2 regions of the Pseudarthrobacter sp. BIM B-2242 genome follow, and region 1 is predicted to be linked to the other one. Evidence: predicted binding sites of a transcription regulator. Region 1 holds the regulator's gene; the other holds the start of a gene.
The links. The regulator LexA, encoded in region 1, represses DNA repair genes until DNA is damaged. The targets are predictions, from matches to a motif close to TCGAACANNTGTTCGA.
Positions count from the first base shown of each region.

Region 2: IDT60_RS10210 (DUF6504 family protein) is a predicted target of LexA. The motif match lies at 2,027-2,042, and genes of this name have one in related genera.

Region 1 is NZ_CP061721.1:1,479,938-1,484,352, reverse strand. It holds gene IDT60_RS06835 (histidinol-phosphate transaminase) at 1-198, opposite strand, end outside; gene IDT60_RS06830 (LysM peptidoglycan-binding domain-containing protein) at 294-644, opposite strand; gene lexA (transcriptional repressor LexA) at 1,121-1,867, shown strand; gene IDT60_RS06820 (ATP-dependent DNA helicase) at 1,935-3,992, opposite strand; gene hflX (GTPase HflX) at 3,985-4,415, opposite strand, start outside.
Region 2 is NZ_CP061721.1:2,240,905-2,245,319, reverse strand. It holds gene IDT60_RS10230 (SOS response-associated peptidase) at 1-746, shown strand, start outside; gene IDT60_RS10225 (VOC family protein) at 791-1,213, opposite strand; gene IDT60_RS10220 (chorismate mutase) at 1,233-1,553, shown strand; gene IDT60_RS10215 (hypothetical protein) at 1,556-1,945, opposite strand; gene IDT60_RS10210 (DUF6504 family protein) at 2,113-2,433, shown strand; gene IDT60_RS10205 (DNA polymerase III subunit alpha) at 2,430-4,415, shown strand, end outside.

The DNA.
Region 1 (4,415 bases):
CGGGTAGCGGTTGAGACCTGCCGCCGCTTCCGCGACGGCCGCGCTGATGGCGGCCTGCACATCCGCCGGGACGCCGTGGGTATTTTCATTGACGTTCAGCAGGATGGGGACATCCAGCTGCGGAGCACCGTACGGGGTCAGCCCGCGGAGGTTGGTCCGGAGGGGAAGTCGGTTCAGGCGCTCTAGCTGGTCATTCACCTGAACAGTTTAGTTCCGAACGGTACGCCCGGAAAATGTGACGGCATCCGCCGGCTGCGGCAGGGACCTCCGGCAGACCTTCTGTGGTGCTGCGCCTACTGAGTGGGGACGAAGAGCTGCTGGCCCGGCACCACGCCGCCGGCAGTGAGGTTGTTCAGCTGCACGATGTCCGCGATGACGTCGCGCGGATCACGCCCGGGTGCAGCAGCGCCCGCGATGGCCCACAGCGACTGCCCTGCCTGGACTGTCACCGTCACCGTAGGGGTGACGGAGAGGCCGGCGGCGGAATCGGCCGCCTTCGCCGGAGAGGTGAGGAACCCGGCCAGCGAGAGCAGGAGCGCAGCAAGAACCACCAGCGGGATGCCAATGAGCACGATGCGGCCACGGCGGGTGAGCCGGAGAGGCGGCAGGGATTCTTTCCGCTGCACGGACGTAGCGGATGTCAGGGACGGACCGTTCCGGCGCGCGCTCCGGGCGTTCGGTGCCACGGGGTCGGGCGCCTGCGCCGACTCGAGCCGCGAGGTGAGGTGCTGGACTGAAACGAACTGCGGACGGGTGTCCTGCGAAGCAGATATAGCTGACATGAGATGAGCCCTCCTGGACCATACTGTGCTGCCCGGTGCGCCCTGTACGTTGCTGCCTGTTCCGGCCTTGGCCGGCTAAGGACTCGGATATTCGAATCCGAAAGCAACTAATAGAACACATGTTCGAACTTTGCTTCTCCATTTTTAGCACTTATGAACGAATATTGTCGAGACTCGCTAGAACAAATGTTTGAAAAAGCAATGTGGCTGGCCTACGTTTGGATCAAAGAACAACCACTTCTGTAGTTGATCAGCAGGGTCTGACAATCAATCAGCCCGGGCGTTCGAAGGCACCAGCGGCCAGGGCGGAACCGGGGAACCGAAAGGCATTGGCGAACATGGCAGCACCAGCCGCGGAGGGCAAGGCGACGCCGCAGGGCCGCCCGTCCCAAAGGACCCCCAAGGGGCTCACCGCCCGCCAGAAGAAGATCCTGGAGACCATCCAGCGCTCAGTCAATGACAACGGCTATCCACCGTCCATGCGGGAAATTGGCGACACCGTGGGGCTGGCAAGCCTTTCCAGCGTCACGCACCAGCTTTCCCAGCTCGAAAAGTTGGGCTACCTCCGCCGCGACCCTAAGCGGCCGCGCGCCATGGAAGTCCTCATGCCCCTAACACTTGACGGCGGCTCGGCCAAAACCGGCGGCTCAGCCAACCCGGCAGTACTGCACGGCATCGGTGGAACGGTCACAGACCTCCCCACCGCCATGGACACCGCCATGGTGCCGCTGGTGGGCCGGATCGCGGCGGGTGGACCGATCCTCGCCGATCAGGTGGTTGAAGACGTTATGCCACTCCCCCGCCAGCTCGTCGGGCAGGGCGAGCTGTTTATGCTCCGTGTTGCCGGCGACTCCATGGTGGATGCTGCCATCTGCGACGGCGACTGGGTTGTGGTGCGCCGGCAGGCAGACGCCGCCAACGGGGACATCGTTGCAGCCCTGCTGGATGACGAAGCCACCGTGAAGACGTTCCGGCAGCGGGATGGCCACACGTGGCTGCTGCCGCAGAACACCCGGTACGAGCCGATCCTGGGCGACCATGCCACCATCATGGGCAAGGTCGTGTCGGTCCTCCGGTCGCTGTAGAACCCGGCCGCGTGGTGGGTTTGTGGCAGGGCCCGGACGATGTCGTCCGGGCCCTGCCACAACGGGGTCAGGCGCCTTTTCCGGCCAGCCTTTCGAGTGCCGCAAACGCTGTCTTGCGGTCAGTCGTCGGCCAGAACGGCGGCAACGCTGCGCGGAGGAAGCCGGCATAGCGCTCCGTGGCCAGCCGTGAATCGAGGACAGCCACCACGCCTCTGTCCCCCGTCGAGCGGATCAGCCGCCCTGCACCCTGGGCCAGGCGGATGGCCGCGTGCGTGGCGGACACGGCCATGAAGCCGTTTCCACCGGCCTGGGCAACGGCGCGGGAGCGGGCAGTCATCAGCGGATCATCCGGCCGCGGGAACGGAATGCGGTCGATCACCACCAGCCGGCAGGACCCGCCGGGAACATCGACCCCCTGCCACAGGGACATGGTGCCGAACAGGCAGGTGTCGGGCTCGTCAGCGAATTGCTTGACGAGCGCGGTCATGGTCGAGTCGCCCTGGCAGAGGATGCTGAGCCCCAGCCGTGGCCGCATCGCCTCGGCAGCTTCTTCGGCTGCACGGCGTGAGGAAAAGAGACACAGCGCGCCTCCCCCTGACGCCCGGATCAGCGCCTCCAGTTCGTCCAGGGATTCGGGTGACACACCGCGCCCCGGCTTGGGCAGATGCCCGGCCACGTAGAGGATTCCCTGCTTCGGATAGTCGAATGGCGAGCCGACGTCGATACCGGTCCAGCTCGGCGCGCCCTCCCCTACCAGCCCCAGGCCGCCGGCAGCAGGTTCGAACGCCGAGCCGATGGCCAGGGTTGCCGAGGTCAGGACCACGGTGTGGCCGGCGAAGAGCCCTTCACGCAATTTGCCGGCGACGCTGAGCGGCGCGATGTTGATCAACGCCGGAGCTGTCTCGTCAGGCTGCGAGTAGCCCTGCTGCGGGTCGAAGGAACTGGCGCGGGAAAACCACACGACTTCGCGGTTCTCGCGGGCCACGATGAGCCGTTCACACAGTTCCAGGATCAGCATCAGCCGCGAGCGGGCGAGCTGCCGTCCGCCGTCGGCCGTTTGGCTGCCGTCACCCTTGGAGTCTGACAGGGCAGCCCTGCAGGCTTCCCGCAGCTGGTCCACGCAGTCGAGCTGTTCGTCATTGAGCCCGTTGGGCAGGAGCCCGTTCGGGACTCCTGCCAGTGCGAGTTCGAGGTTGGCGGCGGCTGAATTGAGGGCGTCAACGGTAATGGCGGTGTGTTTCCTCGCCCCGGATGCCGCGGCGAGGATCATCGCTACGGAGAGCTGGCCGGAAACGGCACCGGTGACCCGGTCCTGGAGTTCGTGGGCCTCATCCACCACCACAACGTCGTATTCGGGCAGGACGGCCAGGCCTTCGAACGCGCTGACGGCCAGCATGGCGTGGTTGGTGACCACAACGTCGGCCTCGGCCGCGTCATGGCGTGCCAGTTCACTGAAGCATTCGGCGGCCATGGGGCACTTCTGCGCGCCGAGGCATTCCATCGAGGTGACGGAAACCTGCCGCCAAGCGCGGTCCGTGACGCCGGGAAGGAGTTCGTCGCGGTCCCCCGTAGCCGTTTTTTCCGCCCACTCGCGCAGGCGCACTACTTCCTTCCCCAGTTGCGACGACGGCCCTCCCATGGCAGCGGCGAAGTGCGGAACGCTGGTGTCCTCGCCCAGAGAGAACAGCTGGCCCTCCGCGGGCTCTTCTGACGGGAACCCGCCTTCGAGCTTGTGCCGGCACACGTAGTTGGAACGGCCCTTGACCAGGGCCACCTTGACGGGGCGGTCCAGGGCAGGAGTGATGGTCTTCAGCAGCCGGGGAAGGTCCCGGCCCACAATCTGGGTCTGAAGAGCAAGCGTTGCCGTGGAAACAAGCGTTGGCTTATCGCTCACCAGCGAGTGGGCAATCAGCGGAATGAGGTACGCAAGGGACTTGCCCGTGCCGGTACCGGCCTGGACAAGGAGGTGGTCCCCGGTTTCGATGGCTTTTGTTACTTGCCGGGCCATCTCATGCTGGCCGGCGCGGCTTTGGCCGCCCATCCCCTCGACGGCCCGGTCGAGCAATTCGATGACGAACTGCTCGCCGGCCGCCTCGGAGATCTCCCCTGCCACCAAATCAGTCATTACTGACGAAGGATTCCAGTTCAGCCGCGAGGCCCTCCCGGACCATCACCACCGCCCGGGTACCGTCCTCGCCATGATCCAGGCTGATGATCTCGGCGTCGGTCTCATGCAGTTTGCTGATGAGGTCGCCACGGTCGTAGGGGATGAGAAGCTCCAGTTTGACGCCGGGCCGCGGAATCCCGTCGCTGATGGCCTTGAGCAGCTCGGCGATCCCCTGGCCGGTCCGGGCCGATACCACCACGTGGCGTGGCTCGCGCTGCTTGAGGCGCTCCACCACAAACGGATCTGCGGCGTCAGCCTTGTTGAGCACGATGATCTCGGGGACTTTGCGGGCGTCCACCTCGCTGAAGACCTTGCGGACAGCGGCGATCTGGCCCTCGGGGTCCGGGTGGGAGGCGTCCACCACGTGGAGGATCAGGTCAG
Region 2 (4,415 bases), 760 kb from region 1:
GTGGACGCTATGTGATGGCCCGGGCCGTGGGTGACCTGCTGGCCGAATTTGATGCCGGCCTGGAGGAGGATGTTCACCTTCCTCCATCGTGGAATGTGGCGCCCACCGACGATGTGCCCATTGTCCTGGAGCGGCTGATCGAGGACAACACGGTGCGGCAGCTGCATGTGGCCCGCTGGGGCCTGGTGCCCTCCTGGGCCAAGGATCCGCGAATCGGTGCCAAGATGATCAACGCCCGGAGCGAGAGCGTGCTGGAAAAGCCGGCTTTCCGCAAAGCCGTCAAGTCACGCCGCTGCGCTGTGCCGGCCGATGGATATTACGAGTGGAAGCAGGGGACCGGGAAGGCGAAGCAGCCCTACTACGTGCATCCGGGGTCTGAGCAGGGGCTGGTTTTCGCCGGCCTCTATGAGTGGTGGAAGGACCCTTCCAAGGCCGACGGCGATCCTGGCCGGTGGCTGCTCTCCACATCCATCCTGACGGCTGACACCCCGCCGCCGGGTGCCGAGTCCACGGTGTTTGGCAAACTCACGGAGCTGCACGACCGGGTGCCGCTGCCAATGGACCGGGCCACGATGGCGTCGTGGCTGGACCCGCAGATCGATGACGCCGCCTTCCTCGTGGACCTGGTCCGGGCCCATGTGAAGGAAGTCGCCGCTGACTGGCATGTGGACTCAGTAGGTACTGAGGTAGGGAACGTGCGTAACAATTCCCCGGAGCTCATCCGGCCGGTAGAGGCGCTTTTCTGATCCGATGACCGTTGCCGCCGGCGGGCTGCGGAGGCACCGTGTTTCTAGACGGTGACCTTGCCGTCGTCGTCCACTGCCCACGAGGGGTTGTATGCAACCTCCCAGCGGAAGCCGTCCGGATCAGCGAAATAGCCGCTGTACCCTCCCCACGGCTGGGTGACAGGATCGGCAACGATCTCCGCGCCGGCCGCCCGGGCTTCGGCCATCACCTGGTCCACTTCCTCCGTGGTGGTCAGGTTATGGCTAAGGGTGATGCACGGGACCGGTCCAGGGGTGCCAACCCCGGCTTCGGCGTGCATCTGCCCGGCATCCCACAGGGACAGAATGAGGCCGTGGTTGACCTGGATGAACACCACATCGCCGGGCATTTCACGGTGCACCGGCCACCCGAGTCCCTCCACATAGAAGCGGCGGGAGGCGTCAACGCTGCGGACGCCTAGTGAGATGAAGTCGACTCTGGGCTGCATGCTTCGATACTGTCAGAAGATGGCAACTATTCAAGGAAACGACCGGGATGCTTTGGCGGACAAAGAGCAGCTCGCTGCCGTGCGGATTGCGGTGGACGAAGTTGACGATCAGATTGTCACCCTCATTGCCCGGCGGGAACGCCTGATCAGGATCGCCGGAACCCTCAAGGGGGACGACGCTGAAGTCCGGGCCCCGGGCAGGGTGGAGCGGGTCATTGAGCACGTCCGCGGCGCCGCGGAAAAGAAGGACATAGACCCGGACATCGTTGAATCAACGTACCGGGCCATGATCTCGGGGTTCATTGAACTCGAGATGAAGGTCCATAAAGAGAACAGCTGAAGCTAGAGCGCTTCTTCGACCGGGACGCCGCCCTGGAAATCGCGGCCATCAGCCTCGCTGAACGCTGTCATGTTGTGCCCTTTGCCCAGCCCCTGAATGGCTGCCATGGGAAAGTTTCCCGTGATGGTGTTGCCTGAATGGGTCACTCCGGACAGGTCATAGTTTTCTTCGGTGGTCTGGTCATGGCAGAACGAGTAGAAGGCGATCGCCTCCCCGTTCAAGAATTCAATGCCCAGCCGTCTTTGGGACGAATAGTCCGGGCTTGAAGCCACCAGTCCTACTACGTACGCACCTGCCCCCGGTATGTTGCCGTCGATATCAAAGTTGGCCACGAGTGTGTTGTCCTGGGCTTTGATGCTTACGTGCTTGAGGAGTGCGTTCTGGGAGCTCATGCCACAATCCTGCCCCCCCTGCTGGCCGTCCGTCCACCCCTGTCTAGGTTTTGCCGGGGTACCGTCGTAGACTGGATTTATTCGAACATGTATTCGAATGCCTGTTTTTTGCGGCAGCCTTGTGCAGCAGCATTTTGCATTGGCTCAGTTCAGTACAGGAGGCGCCCATGGGTATGTTCAGCGAGTCCCTGGATGTCGTCTGCACCCCTGCAGGGCAGCCGCTTGAACTTCAATGGGCCGGGCGGCACTATACGGTGTGCGCCGAACCTGTGCGGTGGTACGAACGCAGGCAGTGGTGGGCTGAGGAGCGTCGGGCTCCGCTGGGCAGCGGACCGGGACTGGTGGACCATGAGATCTGGCGCGTCCAGGTACGGGCAGATTCCCTCGATACCGCGGACACGCTCACCCTGGACCTCAGCAGGCACCTGGGCAGCGGCCGCTGGCGGCTCATGCGTCTCCACGACGGACTCCACCCCAAAACCGCATGAGCTTCACCCATCTCCACGTTTCCACCGCCTTCAGCGCGCACTATGGAGTGTCCTGGCCTGAGGAACTGGCCCAGGCAGCCGCCGCGGACGGCGCCACAGCGCTTGCCTGCACGGACCGGGACGGACTGTACGGCACAGTCAAGCACCTCAAAGCCTGCATGGCGGCAGGCATCGACCCCATAGCGGGGGTGGACCTTGCGGTCTTCGACGACGACGGCGATCACCGTACGCAGCTCGCCGGCCGGGTGGTGGTACTCGCCCGGGGCAATAACAACGGAGCGGGCTACCGCGCCCTGTGCAGGCTTGTCTCCGATGCCCATGCCCGCACCACAGGAAAAGCCGGGGGAGCGGTGCCTGTTGCGGTCACCCGTGCCGAACTCGCCTCACGGACGCTTGACCCCAATACCTTGAAGCCGGTGCTGACAGTCCTGATCGGACCGGATTCCGACGTCGGACGAGCCATGGGCGGGCGGCGCTACCTTCGCCCGCGCACACTCTTCAAACGATGGCTTGACGCCATGCCGGCAGGAACCCTTGTTGCCGAAGTGGTTTCCCAGCTGACTGCCCCGGGAGCGCCTCTGAGCACTGCCCATGCGGTGCGGATGCTCAAACTCGCCGAAGAACACCATGTCCCGGCTGTGCTGACCAACGCAGTCCGTTATTGCGCCGAAGACGGTGCCGCCACGGCTGACGTCCTCGACTCCGCCCGGACCCTGAAATCACTGCCGGAACTTGCTGCCGAACCGCTGCTGCAGCCCAACGGGCAGGGCTGGCTCAAATCCGCAGGGCAAATGCTTCTGCTGGGCAAAGAAATCATCCGCGCCGCGGGGTATGGCACAGCAGACCTAAAACAGCTCATGGCCCAGACCGAGGCGCTCGCCGACTTCTGCAGGATAGACCCGGTGGCTGATATGGGATGGAAGCAGCCTGTGGTCCCAGAGGCATCAGTCATAGGCATCAGCCAGGATCCGCATAGAGAACTGGTCCAGCGCTGTGAGGCCGGGATCAGCAGGCGGTTCCCGGGAATATCCGGTTCGGCCGGCAAGGACATGCGCTCGCGGCTGGAGCACGAGCTGGGGATCATCCGGAACCTCGGCTTCTCCTCTTACTTCCTGACTGTCGCCGAGGTCTCCCGGATGATTCTGGATATGGGGGTCAGGGCGGCTGCCCGCGGCTCGGGTGCCTCCAGCCTGGTCAATTATCTGATCGACGTCAGCCAGGTGGACCCCCTGCAGCACGATCTGATCTTTGAACGTTTCCTGTCGCAGGACCGGGCCACACTGCCTGACATTGACATCGACGTCGAAAGCGCCGAGCGGCACAACGTGTACCGGAAGATCTTTGACCGGTTTGGTGCCGAGCGGGTGACCCTGATGAGCATGCAGAACGGGTACCGGGCCCGCGGTGCCGTCCGGGATGCAGGCATGGCGCTGGGCATGGATGATGGCGACGTCGGTGAGATCGCCAAGCAGCTGTGGCGGTTCTCAGCCCGCAAATTCCGTGAAGCCCTGGTGGAAAAACCTGAGCTGCGGGAGTTCGCAGGCAGGGTGGAGCAGCGCGGCTTTGCAGAAAACCAGCAGCTTGACCTGCTGGTGGACCTCACCGAACGGCTGGACCGGCTGCCCCGCCATATTTCCATGCATCCCTGCGGGGTGATCCTGGGCGACGCCACTCTCCTTGACCGGACCCCTGTCCAGCCCAGCGGACTGGGGCTGCCCATGAGCCAGTTCGACAAACACGACATGGATCCCATGGGCATGCTCAAACTGGATGTCCTGGGGGTGAGGATGCAGAGCGCCATGGCGTTTGCCGTCCGGGAAGTCATCCGGATCCATTCATCCAAAGCAGAAGTGGTCGCGGCCGGGGCCCACCCTGCCGGGCCTGAAGGTACAGGTCCGGACTACATCGCCGACAACGGCCACATCGATCTGAACGCCGTGCCGCTGGATGATGAGCCCACCTTCGAACTGATCCGCAGCACC